3 regions of the Mesorhizobium sp. M8A.F.Ca.ET.208.01.1.1 genome follow, and region 3 is predicted to be linked to each of the others. Evidence: riboswitches for the same ligand, from Rfam matches in the RefSeq annotation. Region 3 holds a riboswitch; each other region holds the start of a gene.
What was found. Region 3 has a riboswitch for cobalamin ahead of EN851_RS01585 (DUF1636 family protein). Riboswitches for the same ligand answer to the same signal wherever they lie in the genome.
Positions count from the first base shown of each region.

Region 1: it holds a riboswitch for cobalamin, as region 3 does, so the genes downstream of both, EN851_RS08770 (DUF1636 family protein) here and EN851_RS01585 (DUF1636 family protein) in region 3, are expected to answer to the same signal.
Region 2: it holds a riboswitch for cobalamin, as region 3 does, so the genes downstream of both, bluB (5,6-dimethylbenzimidazole synthase) here and EN851_RS01585 (DUF1636 family protein) in region 3, are expected to answer to the same signal.

Region 1 covers NZ_SRUT01000001.1:1,706,296-1,711,143, reverse strand. Annotated here, with positions in the region: gene EN851_RS08780 (helix-turn-helix domain-containing GNAT family N-acetyltransferase) at 1-830, shown strand, start outside; gene EN851_RS08775 (AraC family transcriptional regulator) at 839-1,672, opposite strand; cobalamin riboswitch at 1,881-2,090, shown strand; gene EN851_RS08770 (DUF1636 family protein) at 2,180-2,593, shown strand; gene EN851_RS08765 (ABC transporter ATP-binding protein) at 2,590-3,378, shown strand; gene EN851_RS08760 (ABC transporter substrate-binding protein) at 3,425-4,372, shown strand; gene EN851_RS08755 (iron ABC transporter permease) at 4,372-4,848, shown strand, end outside.
Region 2 covers NZ_SRUT01000003.1:504,256-509,103, reverse strand. Annotated here, with positions in the region: gene EN851_RS19165 (pirin family protein) at 1-309, opposite strand, end outside; gene EN851_RS19160 (DUF2277 domain-containing protein) at 350-616, opposite strand; gene EN851_RS19155 (exodeoxyribonuclease VII small subunit) at 709-960, opposite strand; gene EN851_RS19150 (histone deacetylase family protein) at 964-1,890, opposite strand; cobalamin riboswitch at 2,065-2,247, shown strand; partial or broken gene bluB (5,6-dimethylbenzimidazole synthase) at 2,347-2,925, shown strand; gene EN851_RS19140 (hypothetical protein) at 3,093-4,076, opposite strand; gene EN851_RS19135 (TetR/AcrR family transcriptional regulator) at 4,164-4,772, opposite strand.
Region 3 covers NZ_SRUT01000001.1:323,012-327,859, reverse strand. Annotated here, with positions in the region: gene EN851_RS01600 (NADH-quinone oxidoreductase subunit B) at 1-61, opposite strand, end outside; gene EN851_RS01595 (NADH-quinone oxidoreductase subunit A) at 52-417, opposite strand; gene EN851_RS01590 (winged helix-turn-helix domain-containing protein) at 750-1,949, shown strand; cobalamin riboswitch at 1,979-2,185, shown strand; gene EN851_RS01585 (DUF1636 family protein) at 2,223-2,657, shown strand; gene cobW (cobalamin biosynthesis protein CobW) at 2,654-3,706, shown strand; gene EN851_RS01575 (cobaltochelatase subunit CobN) at 3,725-4,848, shown strand, end outside.

The DNA of each region.
Region 1 (4,848 bases), 1.4 Mb from region 3:
GCACCTTTTCGCTTACCGAGGCGCGGGTGCTCTATGAGCTTGCCCATCGCGACGGGCTCGTCGCCAGCGACCTGGTGCGCGATCTCGGCCTCGACCCCGGCTATGTCAGCCGTTTGCTCAAAAAATTCGAAGAGCGCGGTCTGGTCGAGCGCGAAGCCACCGAAGCGGACGCGCGCCGCGCCTCGATCGCGCTGACGCCGGCGGGCAGGGAAGCCTTCGCGCCGCTCAACCAGGATTCGCACGACCAGGTGCGAGCGCTGCTCGATCGACTGGCGCCCGTCGACCAGGATCGGCTGGTCAAGGCCATGCGCATCGTTCAGGACCTGCTCGGCGACAGACCCGAACCCAAGGTGCCTTACATCCTGCGGCCGCTAGAGGTTGGCGACATCGGCTGGGTCACGCGCCGCCAGGGCATGCTCTACGCGCAGGACTATGGCTGGGACGAAACCTATGAGGCGCTGGTCGCTGAGATCCTCGGCGAGTTCGTAAAGAAATTCGATCCGAAATGGGAGCGCGGCTGGATCGCCGAGCGGGAAGGCGAGGTCGTCGGCTCGGTCTTCGTCGTGCGCAAGTCGGATCAGGTGGCCAAGCTGCGGCTGCTCTATGTCGAACCGTCGGCGCGGGGCCTCGGCATCGGCAAACGGCTGGTCGAGGAATGCATCGGCTTTGCCCGCGCCAGGGGGTACAAGACGCTGACTTTGTGGACCAACGACATTCTGACCGCGGCCCGGCACCTCTACCAGGCGGCCGGTTTCAAGCTGACCGAGGAAGAGCCTCACCATTCCTTCGGCAAGGATCTGGTTGGCCAGAACTGGGATCTGGAGCTGTAGCGGCGCCTCTATGCCTTGACCGGCACCCAGATCTCCAGCCCGCCATTACCGGTGCGGGCATCGAATTCGGGCCCATAGCGCTCGAATTCCGGCGCGTCGGCGATTTCATGGCCGGAGGCCGGGAGCCAGCTGTTCCAGATCGTGTTGATCGTGCGCCGGATGGTCGAGATGTGCTCGCGATGCGTGAAAACGGCGTATTTCCGCGCCGGCACATGCACCCGGTAGAATTCCTTCGGCAGGTCGGAGAAGTCCGACACCTCGACGCCGACGACATAGTCGAAATTGCCGGCATCGTCGCCATTGAGGCAGACACCGTAGAAAACGCCTGGGACTTCGCCGGGGATGTTGCCGATATAAGGGCTGAAACGCTGCCACTGCATCGGAATGCCGGCGCTCGATTCGCAGCTGTAGCGCTCGCCGAAGCCGGCGATGAGGAAGGGTCGGCTGGTCTCGAAGCGCGGTGGTTCAAGGCTGGTGAGCAGGGTATGGTCCATCAAGATAGGCTCCACGAGATCGAGTGTCTTGGTCGAACCTTGCGCGCGCACCAGTTCCGGCGTGGTGCCGAACTGGTCGCGGAAGGCACGGGTGAAAGCCTCATGCGAGTTGTAGCCGGCGTCGAGCGCGACGCACAGTATGTCGGGCGCGCCGCCGGCGAGCCTGCGCGCCGCCTCGGTCAGCCGGCGCGAGCGCATGTAACCCATGACGGAACGGCCGGTGGCGGCGCCGAAGGCGCGCGTCACATGAAAGCGCGACACGCCGCTGCTGTGGGCGACGTCGTCGAGCGTAACAGCCTCCGGCAGATGGCTTTCGACAAACCATAGCGCTTTCTCGGTCGGGTTCATGTGCTCCTCGCATGTGGCGTCTTCACTCTGGCGCCTCGTTGCCCGGCCAGTTTGATCGAAATTGCGCATGGCGCAAAATCGAAAACGGCAACGCTGACAGGCGTGGACGCAAAGTCCGTCCGCGCCCATGCCGACGGCAGGCTTGCTCTCGTATGAGTTCTGTTATAACAAAACGAGGTATCGCCTTGCCTCGAATTCGCTCGCGGCATAGGCTGCGACTCGTGATGGTCCCCGAGCCGAAAGGCGAGGGGTGAAAAGGGAACGCGGTGAGACCCGGTTTTTGGGTCGAGGCCGCGGCTGCCCCCGCAACTGTAAGCGGCGAGCAAGATCCGGAACGCCACTGGCCGGCAAGGCTGGGAAGGCAGGATTGCGCAGAGACCCGTGAGCCAGGAGACCTGCCATCACTGAGTTGACCGGACGGGGTGTGCCGGGAGGAGACGTGGACATCGGTCTTGTCGGCCGGTCGACCAACATCCTTCCGTCGCCAGTTTTGAAAGTGACGTGAAGTTGGACGGCGCAATCGATCGTATTCAGCCCAGCCCGATGCACCAGATCATCGTGTGCACCCTTTGCCGCGACGTGCCGACCGGCGTCAGGTCGGGCGAAGGTTTGTGCGCCGAGTTGCGCTCCCGCCTCTCGGCCCAGCCTGACGTGGCGCATGGTTTCACGGTCGAGGGCGTGGCTTGCATGGCGGGTTGCGCGCGTCCCCTGACGGTGGCTTTCCAGGCACCAGGCAAGGCCGCCTATCTCTTCGGGTCGATCGACGCGCAGGCCGACGCCGCCGACCTCGTGCGATTCGCCCGGCTCTACGCTTCGCTTGCCGACGGCTGGTGCAATTCCGGACAACGTCCGCCGCGCCTGGCCGGCAAGACGCTTGCCCGCATTCCGGGGGCGGGCAAGCTGGCGGAAGGCAGTCGATGACAACGCCGCTTCTCGATGCGTGCGACCTGGGCGCGATAGCGAATGGCCGGCATCTGGTCCATGCGGTCAGCCTGTCGGTGACATCAGGCGACCGCCTTGCCATCATTGGCCCCAACGGCGCCGGCAAGACCACGTTGCTGCGCATGTTGTCCGGCATGCTCAGGCCGAGCTTCGGAGAGGTGAAGCTTGGCGGGCGGCGCCTGGACAGGATTTCGCCCGCCGAGCGGGCCCGGCATATCGCCGTCGTGGGCCAGAGCGACCAACCGGATCCGCGTTTGGCGGTGATCGACTATGTCGAGCTTGGCCGCGTCCCGCATGCCGGCCTGAGGGGCCGGAGCGAGGAACGCGACATTGTGGTGGACGCGCTGCGCCGGACCGGCCTGTTGTCGTTGCTCGGCCGGAGCATCGGCTCGCTGTCTGGTGGCGAACGCCAGCGCGCCCAGCTTGCGCGTGCCATCGCGCAGGAGCCCAAGATCCTTTTTCTCGACGAACCGACCAACCACCTCGACCCGCGCGCCCGCGCGCAGCTGCTCGAACTGGTGGCCGGCTTCGGCATGACCGTTATCGCGGTGCTGCACGATCTGACCCTGGTGGCACCCTTCGCCACCAGGGTCGCGGTGATGAACGAAGCCCGGCTGCAGGCGCTGGCGCCGCCGCACGAGGCGTTGACGCAACAGCTGATCCGCGAGATTTTCGGCGTCGACGTGTTTCGCCTGCGCCATCCCACCGAGGATCGCGAACTGACGGTGTTCGACCTTCCGAACCGCGCCTCGCCGCCATCCTGATCAACGCCCCTCATCGTCCGACACAGTTCAACTAAGGAGCAAATCCGTGAAACGCCTTGCCTTCTCGCTCGCCCTCTCGCTGCTGGCCTCGACGGCCTTCGCCTTCCCCGTCACCGTCGACAGCTGCGGCAAGCCGCTGACCTTCGACGCTCCGCCGAAGCGCGCCGTCATCCATGATCTCAACATGGCCGAGATGGCCTTCGCGCTGAAGCTGCAGCCTTCGATCGTCGGCCTGACGGGCATCAGTGGATGGTACAAGGTCGGCCCCGAATTCAAGGCCGAACAGGGTGCCATTCCCGAACTGGCGCCGAAATATCCGACCCTGGAGAACCTCGTCGCCGTCGAGCCCGACTTCTTCTTCGCCGGCTGGTACTACGGCATGAAGCCCGGCGGCGACGTGACGCCCGACACGCTCGCTCCGCACGGCATCAAGACGCTGGTACTGACCGAAAGCTGCGTCCACCTCGACAAGAGCCGCCCGGTCGCCTCCATGGACCTGCTCTATGGCGACGTCGAAAAGCTGGGCAAGATCTTCGGCAAGGAGGCAGAAGCGGAACAGCTTGTTGCCGGCTGGAAGGCGCAACTCGCCGAGATCAGCGCCAAGGTCGGCAGCGCGAAGGGAACACGCGTGTTCCTCTACGATTCCGGCGAGGACAAGCCGTTTACCGCGGGAAAATTCGCCATCCCCAGCGCCATGATCTCGGCGGCCGGCGGCGACAATATCATGGCCGACTTGGAAACGAGCTGGGGCAACACGGACTGGGAGACGGTGGCGGCGCGCAATCCGCAATTCCTCATCCTGCTCGATTATCAGGACGGCGGCGGCTACAGGAAACTGCTCGATTTCCTGAAGGCGCACCCGGCGATGAAGGAGACGGACGCGGTCAGGAACGAGCGCTTCGTGGCGCTTCGTTATGCCGAGCTGACACCAGGACCGGCGAACATCGAAGCCATCGGCCAGATCGCCAGGGCGATGCATCCGGAAGCGTTCTGATGGATCTTGCCCGAGAGCACAAATCCGGCGCGCTTTCAGGGCACAGGGCCTTCACGCTGGCCATGACGGCGGGCGCGGTGGCGCTCGTCGCTCTCGCGCTGCTGTCGATCGCTTATGGCTCGACGCTGATACCTCTGAGCGATGTCATCGCCGCCCTTGGCCGTGCCGTCGGACTGGACGAGCCTGAGATATCGGGCCCGGTCGGCAAGATCGTCGTCGACCTGCGGCTGCCGCGCACGATCCTGGCGATCTGTGTCGGCGGCGGGCTGGGCATCGTCGGCGCGCTTTTGCAGACGGTGACCCGTAACGATCTTGCCGACCCCTTCCTGTTCGGCCTGTCGTCGGGGGCCGCCGCCGGCGCGGTTTCCGTCATTACCGTGTTCGGCGACAGTTTCGGCATCTGGACCTTGCCCGTGGCTGCGTTCACTGGCGGCATCCTCGCCGCCTCCATCGTGCTTTTGCTGGTGGCGCGGGTG
Region 2 (4,848 bases), on a different contig from region 3:
GGGCTCGATCACCATTTCGGTGCCGAGCGAATCGCGGTGCCTGATCTTGCCGTCGAACAGATAGGTCACGGTCGACAGGCCGATATGCGGATGCGGACGGACATCGAGCGCCTGGCCGGCGCGCAGGATCGCGGGACCCATGCGGTCGAAAAAGATGAACGGCCCGACCAGGCGCCGCTTGGCGGTCGGCAAGGCGCGGCGCACTTCGAAGCCGCCAATATCCTTGGCGTTCGGGATGACCATCAGCTCGATCTGGTCGCTGGCGAAGGCATCGCCGGCCTCAGGGTCTTTCCCCGGGAAGAAGCTCATGAACTCTCCTGGTCAGCGCTCGGTGGCTGCCTCGGCCGCATCAGGCAAAGCGGATCGCGGCCTTTGCTCTTAGTTTGGCCGCCACCTCTTCGCGATTGCGCGGATGCTGGTGGGTTTCGAGGGAATCAAGCAATTCGCGTGCGGATGCCGCGATGGCTTCGACCGCATGATCGAACGCATGCTGGTTCTGTTTCGACGGCCGCGTCGTTCCGCTCAGCTTGCGGACAAACTGGAGTGCCGCGTCGCGGACTTCGTCATTGGTTGCCGGCGGATCAAAATTGAACAGGGTCTTGATGTTTCTGCACATCGTTTCCAAACCTCCTCTGGTCCGTTTCAATCGGGACGAACTGTATCCTCAATCATGATCGTGTCCAAAAATCGGTAAGGCTGCTCGGAGCCTTAGTCCGCGTCGAGCGGCTCGGTTCCAACCGGCTTGCCATCGCGCGACAGCCTGATCTTCTCGACCTTGTCTTCGGCTGCCTTCAGCAACCGGTCGCAATGCGCCTTCAGCGCCTCGCCACGCTCGTAGATCCGGATCGACTGGTCGAGCGGCACGTCGCCACGCTCGAGATCATCGACGATCTTCTCCAGCGCGTCGAGTGCCTGTTCGAAGCTCATCGCCTTGACGTCTTCATTGATCTCACCGCTCATCATTCATCCTTTCATCAGTCGCCCGACATGGGCGGCGACCGAAAATGCCAATCCCTGCAGATCGTAGCCACCCTCGAGTAGGCTGACGAGCCGGTTGCCGCCGTGGCGTGCGGCGCGCTGCATCAACTGGCCGGTCGCCCAGTCGAAATCGTCCTCGGTCAGATTGATCTCGGCCAGCGGGTCGCGGTGGTGCGCGTCGAAGCCGGCCGAAATGATGATCAGGTCGGGGGCGAAATTGTCGAGCGATGGCAGCACGCGCGACAGGAAGGCATCGCGAAACACCTCGCTGCCGGTCTGTGGCGCCAGCGGCGCGTTGACGATGTTGCCGGCACCGGTCTCGTTCTTCGCCCCGGTGCCTGGGTACAACGGCATCTGGTGCGTCGAGCAATAGAGCACCGACGGATCGTCCCAGAAAATATCCTGCGTGCCGTTGCCGTGATGCACGTCCCAGTCGACGACGGCGACACGCTCGGCGCCGTGCCTCTTCTGCGCGTAGCGGGCAGCGATCGCCGCCGTGTTGAAGAAGCAGAAGCCCATTGCGGTGGTCTTTTCGGCATGGTGGCCGGGCGGACGGGCGGCGACGAAGACATTGTCGGCGCGGCCCGCAAAGACGTCGTCGACGGCGGCGTTGGCGGCGCCGATCGCCGTGATCGCGGCCTGCCAGCTCTTCGGGCTGGCGGTGGTGTCGGCGTCGATGTGGGCAATGCCTTCGTGGGGGATGGCGGCGCGGACACGCGCGACGAAATCGGCGGGATGCGCATAGAGGATCGTCGCCTCGTCGCCTTGCGGTGCCTCGACGCGGTCGAGCGCGGCAAAAGCTTCGTCGTCGAGCACGCGCTCGATGGCGCGCAGGCGGTCGGGCCGCTCGGGGTGACCCGGCGGGGTGATGTGTTCGAGAAAGACGGGGTGCGTGTAGAGACGGGTAGCCATCTCCCCTATCTAGTGCCCCGGCGCCGTAATGGCCATGCATGGCGGCTTGATCGCTGGGGAAAATCACGCCTGCGTTGGCGTCGCTGCGGGGATTGGCGACGCCGGGGCTTCGGCGTAAGGTGACCGACACTGCCTGGTGCCTGCCGGTCTGTTTGTTTTAGCCGCATTCTGCGACGCCAAATGATTTCACTTGGCTGCAAATGCTCCGGCGGGAGAATCGGGAACACGGTTGAATTCCGTGGCGTGCCCAACGCTGTAAGGGGGACCGCGCCGGTAAATGCCACTGTCGATGACGGGAAGGCACCGGACGCGGGTTGATCCCGAGCCAGAAGACCGGCCTGGCAGGCATCGTCATCCGCATGGTCAGGCGGATGACATCAGAGCGATGTGGGTCCTCTTGGACGCGCAAAGTTCGCTCTGAGAATTTGAACTGCTGCAATCGCAAGGGGACAAGCGATGCCGGAAGCCATGACCGCTCCAATGGGCGATGGATTTGATCAGATAGCGCGTGACGCGGTTTATCGCGCCATGTTCACGCGGCGCGATGTCCGCAGCCATTTTACATCGGAGGCGATCGACGATGCAGTGCTGGCGCGGCTGCTGCTTGCCGCCCACCACGCGCCATCGGTCGGCTTCATGCAACCCTGGAATTTCATCGTCATCCGCGATGCCGCGCGACGGGCGAAGGTGCGCGACCTGTTCCTTGCCGCGCGCGAGCAAGAACTGCCGGCAATCGAGGCAGACCGGCAGGCGCTCTACCGCAACCTCAAGCTCGAAGGCATTTGCGAAAGCGCATTCAACATCTGTATCACCTGCGACCGCGAGCGCTCGAAAGGCTCGCCGCTGGGGCGCTGGCACAACCCGGAAATGGATCTCTACAGCACGGTCTGCGCGGTGCAGAATTTCTGGCTGGCCGCGCGCGCTGAAGGCATTGGCGTCGGCTGGGTCAGCATCATCGAGGCGCAAGCGCTGAACAGCCTGCTGTCTATCCCCGATCACGTGACGCCGATCGCCTATCTCTGCGTCGGTCGTGTCTCGGAGTTCGCGCCGAAACCGGACCTCGAAACGCATGGCTGGGGCCGACGCCTGCCGCTGCCCGACCTGATCATGAGCGAGACGTTTTGCGGCCAGGGTGAGGCACCGCTCAAATCGGCGGTGGCGCGCCTCGACACCGTCGCAGGTGCGCCCGCCAGCCCCGCCGATCAGCGCGTCGCGCCGGCCATGTCCCAGCGCGAGCCGCCGAAGGTGGAGAGCGCCTTGTCCTTGAGTTCCCGGAACTTCGACGAGGCTTCGGCCAGCCTGGCGTCCCAGGCGGCATCGGGCACCTGGCCCTCGATGGTCTTGAAATAGACCTGCATCAGGCAGGCAATGGCGAATGGCTCGATGAAGGCCGCCTTGAAAGCCCAGGCAAAGACGATGGCGAGCACGAAAGCCCAGCCGGCGAGTTGCCCGGGCATGACATAAAGAATGGCGGCTGCCGGAGCCAGCATCAGCAGGAAAATCACGAAAGACACGCCCCACATGATGACCGCCAGCCAGACGGCGTTCTTGACCATGGTCTTGCCGTTCTGGGCGTAGAGCACCACGCCTTGCCGCGCCGTCTCGAAGGGCGAGGACGAATTGATGCGGATATTGTAACCGAGAATGATCTCGTCGACATAGGTCAGCGACAGGCGGATCACCGTGTTGAGGAACGAGACCAGGCCGCTCAGGCCCGGAATGGGCAGGAAGGCCGCGATGCCGCCCAGCAGGCCGGTGATGGCGCGGATGGCGCCCTTGACCAACTGGTCGACGACGAAAAGGATGTTCGCCTCGGCAAAGCGCTCGGTCACAACCTCTTTCGCGTAGGCGATCTGGTTCTGGCCGTCGGGAACGTCATGTCCGTCGATCAGATGCACCATGACGGCGATATGGCCTGCCTTGACGACGTAGAGGATGTATTCGCGCAGCCAATAGACAGCGATCGAGACGACGCCGAATCCGACCACGCCGCCCCAAAGGGCAAAGGACAACGGTCCGTCGGGATCGGTGGAGATATGGCCGACGCCATAGCCGACCGAGGCACCGGTGCCGGTGGCCATGATGTAGGCCAGTGTGATGCCGAAATAGACGATCATGCGAAAGACAATGAAAGGCCAGGTCCGCATCATGATGGACACCGACCTGCCGATATCGAAATCCCACATGCCCCGAATCCCCCAGAGGTGGCTGTGGAGGATGCGCCCAAACCGGCTATTGTCAATTGCGGGCGGTGGCGGAAGCGCCACGGCGGCTCAGTTTGGCCGTGCTTCCGGTTTCTCGAGCAGGCCTTCGAGCAATTGCTTGAACGCGGCCACAACCTTCCTCGACGTCGCTTCGGGATCGTTCGAGTTGGCGATCCGCTGTGCGGCCTGACTGCTCGCACCGTTGATCAACCGCGCCGCCGTTTCGGGATCGACGCCCGGCACCACCATCCCCTCCTGTTGCAGCGCCGTCAGATGATCGGTCATTGAACCGACGCAGGCATTGGCATTCGACCATTGCGCCGGATCGCCCAGCACGGCCGGGCCATCCCGGAACATGATGCGCTGGATTTCCGGCTCCAGCGCCATTTCGATGTAGGTCGTGCATTCGTCGACGAAATGCTGCCAGCGGGTCGGCGCCCTCGACGCGACCTCATTCACCCGGGCGGCCATTTCCGCGTCGATCTCGGCGATAACCGCCTGCAGCAGCCCCTTCTTGTCGCCGAAATGATGATAGAGGGCACCGCGTGTCAGCCCGGCCGACGCGGTGAAATCGTCCATCGACGCTTCGGCGTAGCCAATGGTGCCGAAAGCCTGGCGGGCCGCCGTGATCAGCTTGGCTCGCGTCTCGGCAATCATCTCCTTGCGGGGTTTGTGCATGGTTCTGGACCTATTCACATACGCCTCGTATGCCAATTGACATACGCTACGTATGAACTATCTGACATTCATACGC
Region 3 (4,848 bases):
GATCGATGATGCCCTTGGGCTTTGGCGCGACGAGGGTACCTGAACTGTCGTTCAATCCCATTCCAGCGCTCCTTTTTTCCATTCATAGGCAAAGCCGATGGTCAGCACTGCCAAAAACACCATCATCGACCAGAAGCCGAGCATGCCGATCTTCGAGAAGGACACCGCCCAGGGAAACAGGAAGGCCACTTCGAGGTCGAAGATGATGAACAGGATCGACACCAGGTAGAAACGAATGTCGAACTTCATGCGGGCGTCGTCGAACGAGTTGAAACCGCACTCGTAGGCGGAAAGCTTTTCGGGATCGGGGTTGCGGTACGCCACCAGGAACGGCGCGACCAGCAGCGCCAGGCCGACCACCAGCGCCACGCCGATGAACAGGACGATGGGCAGGTACGAACTGAGGAGTGCGTTCATGCAGCGGCTTTCCGTTGGCGCCAATCCACGTTGATTACAGCAGCGGACCTTAATGCGGAAGCGTGACAGTTTAACCGCTGAACCGTTTTAAGGAGCCTATGCTGCAACGCGGCGAGGGTTAGCGCAGCACTTCCAGCGAAGCAAGTCAAACCTTGTTCAAAACAACGAGCTGGACGGCATTCCGGGAGAAACTGGTCTCATAGGCTCCTGTTTGATTTCCTTCTCTTTTTACTCCACTTTTCTCTCCTGACAGGGTTGCCGCCAAAACCCTGCTAGCATGGGCTGGAATCACCCATCACACCTTTGTCAAAGCACCTCAGAGTGACGCCTGCATGAAGGAAAAGATCTCGCTTGCCGCCGCCCGGCGCATCGCGCTCGCAGCCCAGGGGTTTCTCGATCCCCGCCCCGCCGGCACACCCGACCGCCGCCATTTCGCCCGCGTCCTGTCCCGCACCGGCCTGCTGCAGATCGATTCCGTCAGTGCGGTGGTGCGTGCCCACTATATGCCGCTCTATTCGCGTCTGGGTCCCTATCCCGTCGCCTTGCTCGACAACGCCGCCGTGACGCGCAAGCGCACGGTGTTCGAATATTGGGCACACGAGGCCTCATTCCTGCCGGTCGAGACGTACCCGCTGATGCGCTGGCGCATGCAGCGCGCCGAGCAAGGCGATGAAATGTATCTGGGGCTGGCCAAATGGGGCCGTGAGCACGCTGCCTATATAGAAGAGATCTACCGCCAGGTCGTCGATCGTGGCCCGATCGCCGCTTCGGCGCTGGAAGGCCAGAAAGGCTCCGGCGGCTGGTGGGGTTGGAGCCACGCCAAGCACGCCTTCGAATGGCTGTTCTGGGCCGGCCGCATCACCACGGCGCACCGGCGCGGTTTCGAGCGCTTCTATGACCTGCCCGAGCGGGTGCTGCCGCAAGCGATCCTCGACCTGCCGGTACCGGCGGCCGAGGATGCACATCGCGAATTGCTGCGCATTTCCGCCCGCGCCCACGGCATCGCCACATCAGGCGACCTGCGCGACTATTTCCGGCTCTCCCCCGCCGACATGAAAGGCCGGCTCGAGGAACTGGTCGAACTCGGCGAGTTGTTGCCGGTCCGTGTCGAGGGGTGGGACAAGCCAGCTTACCTTCATAGGGATGCGCGTTTGCCACGCAAGATCGAGGCCCGCGCCCTGCTGGCGCCGTTCGATCCCGTCGTCTTCGAGCGCTCGCGCTCGGAGCGGCTGTTCGATTTTCACTATCGCATCGAAATCTACACCCCGGCCGAGAAGCGCCAATACGGCTACTATGTCCTGCCCTTCCTGCTTGGCGACAGGATCGTGGCGCGCGTCGACCTCAAAGCCGACCGGCCGGCCAGTGTCCTGCGCGTCCATGCCGCCTATGCCGAGCCCGGCGCGCCGCCTGAAACCGCCGCTGAACTTTTCGAGGAATTGAAGCAGATGCAGGGCTGGCTTGGGCTTGAACGCATCGAAGTGACGCCTGCCGGCGACCTCGGCCCGGCGCTGTCCGACATCGCGGTGTCGTAAGCTCGCGTTGACACCGCTGCCCGCAAGAGCCTAAATCCGATCCAGACGGTCTCCTCTCGGCAAAGGGAGGAGCCAAGAGGGAATGCGGTGCGGGCCGAAAAGCCCAAATCCGCGGCTGTCCCCGCAACTGTAAGCGAAGAGCCAAGGCCGAAAGCCACTGGGATTGTCCCGGGAAGGCGGCTACCCAAGGCGATGACCCGCGAGCCAGGAGACCTGCCGTCTGGAATGCAAGAATCCGATCGCCCGGCGGGTTTTCCGGGCAAGGAGCCTGATTTGGATCGCGACAGCAGTTTCTCGGCTGAAACAACGGACATTTCGTCCGGCGGGGATGATTCCCTGGCCGGCATCACTGTCATCGTCTGCGCCTCCTGTCGCGACGAGACCGGTTCCGACGCCCATCCCCGGGCCGGCGAACTTCTGGCTGAAGATACCCGCCAAGCCGCCTCGGGCGAGCAAATTCGCATCCGCACGGTCGAATGCCTCGGCAATTGCAAGCGCAGGCTGAGCGCCGCGATCCTGCGCGACGGATGCTGGAGCTATGTGTTCGGCGACCTGACCACAACCAGCGGCGCCGATCTCGTCGCCGGCGCGAAACTCTTCGCCACCTCGACCGACGGCCTCATTCCCTGGCGCGGCCGGCCCGATAGCCTCAAGCGCGGCCTCGTTGCCCGCATCCCTCCTCTCGACATGCTGAAGGACTTGATATGACCGCTCCAAATTCGGCCGGCAATCTCTCCCGCGTTCCCTGCACCGTCGTTACCGGCTTCCTCGGCGCCGGCAAGACGACGCTGGTCCGCCATCTCCTGGAAAATGCCGGCGGCAAGCGGATTGCCATCATCGTCAACGAATTCGGCGATATCGGCATCGACGGCGAAATCCTCAAGGGCTGCGGTATCGACACCTGCCCCGAGGAAAACATCGTCGAACTGGCCAATGGCTGCATCTGCTGCACCGTCGCCGACGATTTCGTGCCAGCGCTCGACCAGATCCTGTCGCTGACGCCGAAGGTCGACCACATCCTGATCGAAACCTCCGGTCTCGCCCTCCCCAAACCTTTGGTCCAGGCGTTCCAGTGGCCGACGGTGAAAAGCCGCGTCACCGTCGATGGCGTCATCGCCGTGGTCGACGGTCCCGCACTTGCGGAAGGCCGCGTCGCCAACGACATGGAAGCCCTGCAGGCGCAACGCGCCGGGGATGAAAGCCTCGACCATGACGATCCGGTCGAAGAGGTGTTCGAGGACCAGATCGCCTGCGCCGACCTGATCATCCTGTCGAAGAGCGACCTGATGGACGCCGAGGGCTCGGCCCGCGCCAACGCCATCGTCAACGAACACTCCGCCCGCGCGGTGAAGATCGTGCCGACGTCGCATGGCAAGGTCGATCCCTCGGTGCTGCTCGGGCTTGGTCTTGCCGTCGAGGACGACATCGAGAACCGCAAGTCCCATCACGACGGCGCATTCGACCACGAGCATGACGACTTCGACACATTCATCGTCGACATTCCCTCGATCGCCAATCCCGACGATCTGGCAAAACGTGTCGCAGAGGCCGCCGAACAGGAAAACGTGCTGCGTGTAAAAGGCTTCGTCGAGGTCGGCGGCAAGCCGATGCGGCTCCTGCTGCAGGCCGTCGGCCCACGCGTCAATCATTACTATGACCGTGCCTGGAGCGCCGAGGACGACCGCCGCTCGCGCCTGGTCGTCATTGGTCTCAAGGGGCTGAACCGTCCGGCGATCGAACGTATCCTCGCCGGCTGATTTCAGACACGGACCGCGATGCACATCCTCACCACGACCTCCGCTTCGCTTGACGACCTCGCCGAGCCTGTCGATCTCAGGCAGACGCCGGCGGATATCGTGGCCTTGTCCTTCACCGACAGCGATCTCGCCGGACTGGCGGCGGCGTGGAAGGCGGACGCCGACCGCCTGCCCTCCATGCGGCTTGCGGCACTGCGCGACCTGCGCCATCCCATGTCCGTCGACCTCTGGATCGACAGCGTCGCCCGCCATGCCAAGGTCATCCTGGTGCGCATCCTCGGCGGCAACGACTGGTGGCGCTATGGCTGCGACCAGCTGGCGGTGATTGCCCGTGAGCGCGGCATCAAACTGGCGCTGCTTCCGGGTGAAAGCCATGACGAGGATCTCAGGCTGATCGAAGCCTCGACGCTGCCACGCGCCGAACTCGACGGCCTGCTTGGCTATTTCCGAGAGGGCGGCCCGGCCAATATGAGCGCGCTGGTTCGGAGGCTGGCAGGCCTGGCTGGACAGGATACGTCCGTCGCCAGTCCGGTCAGCGTGCCGAAGGCCGGTTACTATCAGTCTGGATTGGGGGTCGCGGAGGAGCCGGACCTTTCAGATGTCGGCGCTCCCATCGTCCCTATCCTCTTCTACCGCTCGATGCTGCTCGCGGCCGACGTTGCCCCGATCGATGCGCTGGCCGAGGCCTTGCGCTCCCAGGGACTGGCAGCGGTCCCGATCTTCGTTTCCAGCCTTAAGGATCCTGTGTCCCTGGCGTTCGTCGAAAATGCCATCGCATCGCTGAAACCTGCCGCCATCATCACCGCGACCGCCTTCGCTTCGGGCGCCGAACCCGGCGTCGAAACCCTGTTCGACCGCGCCGGCGTACCCGTCTTCCAGGTCATCGTCGCCACCACGCGCCGCGATGTCTGGGAAAACAACCAGCGCGGCCTGGCGCCGGCCGACCTTGCCATGCATGTCGTGCTGCCCGAACTCGACGGCCGCATCCTTGCAGGCGCCATTTCCTTCAAGGGCGAGAGCGATGTCGATCCGGCGCTTGGCCACCGTGCGCTGGCCAACCGGCCGGAACCGGATCGTGTGACGCAGGTGGCTAAGCGCGTTGCGGCCTTCATCCGCCTGCGGGAGACATCGCGCGCAGAGCG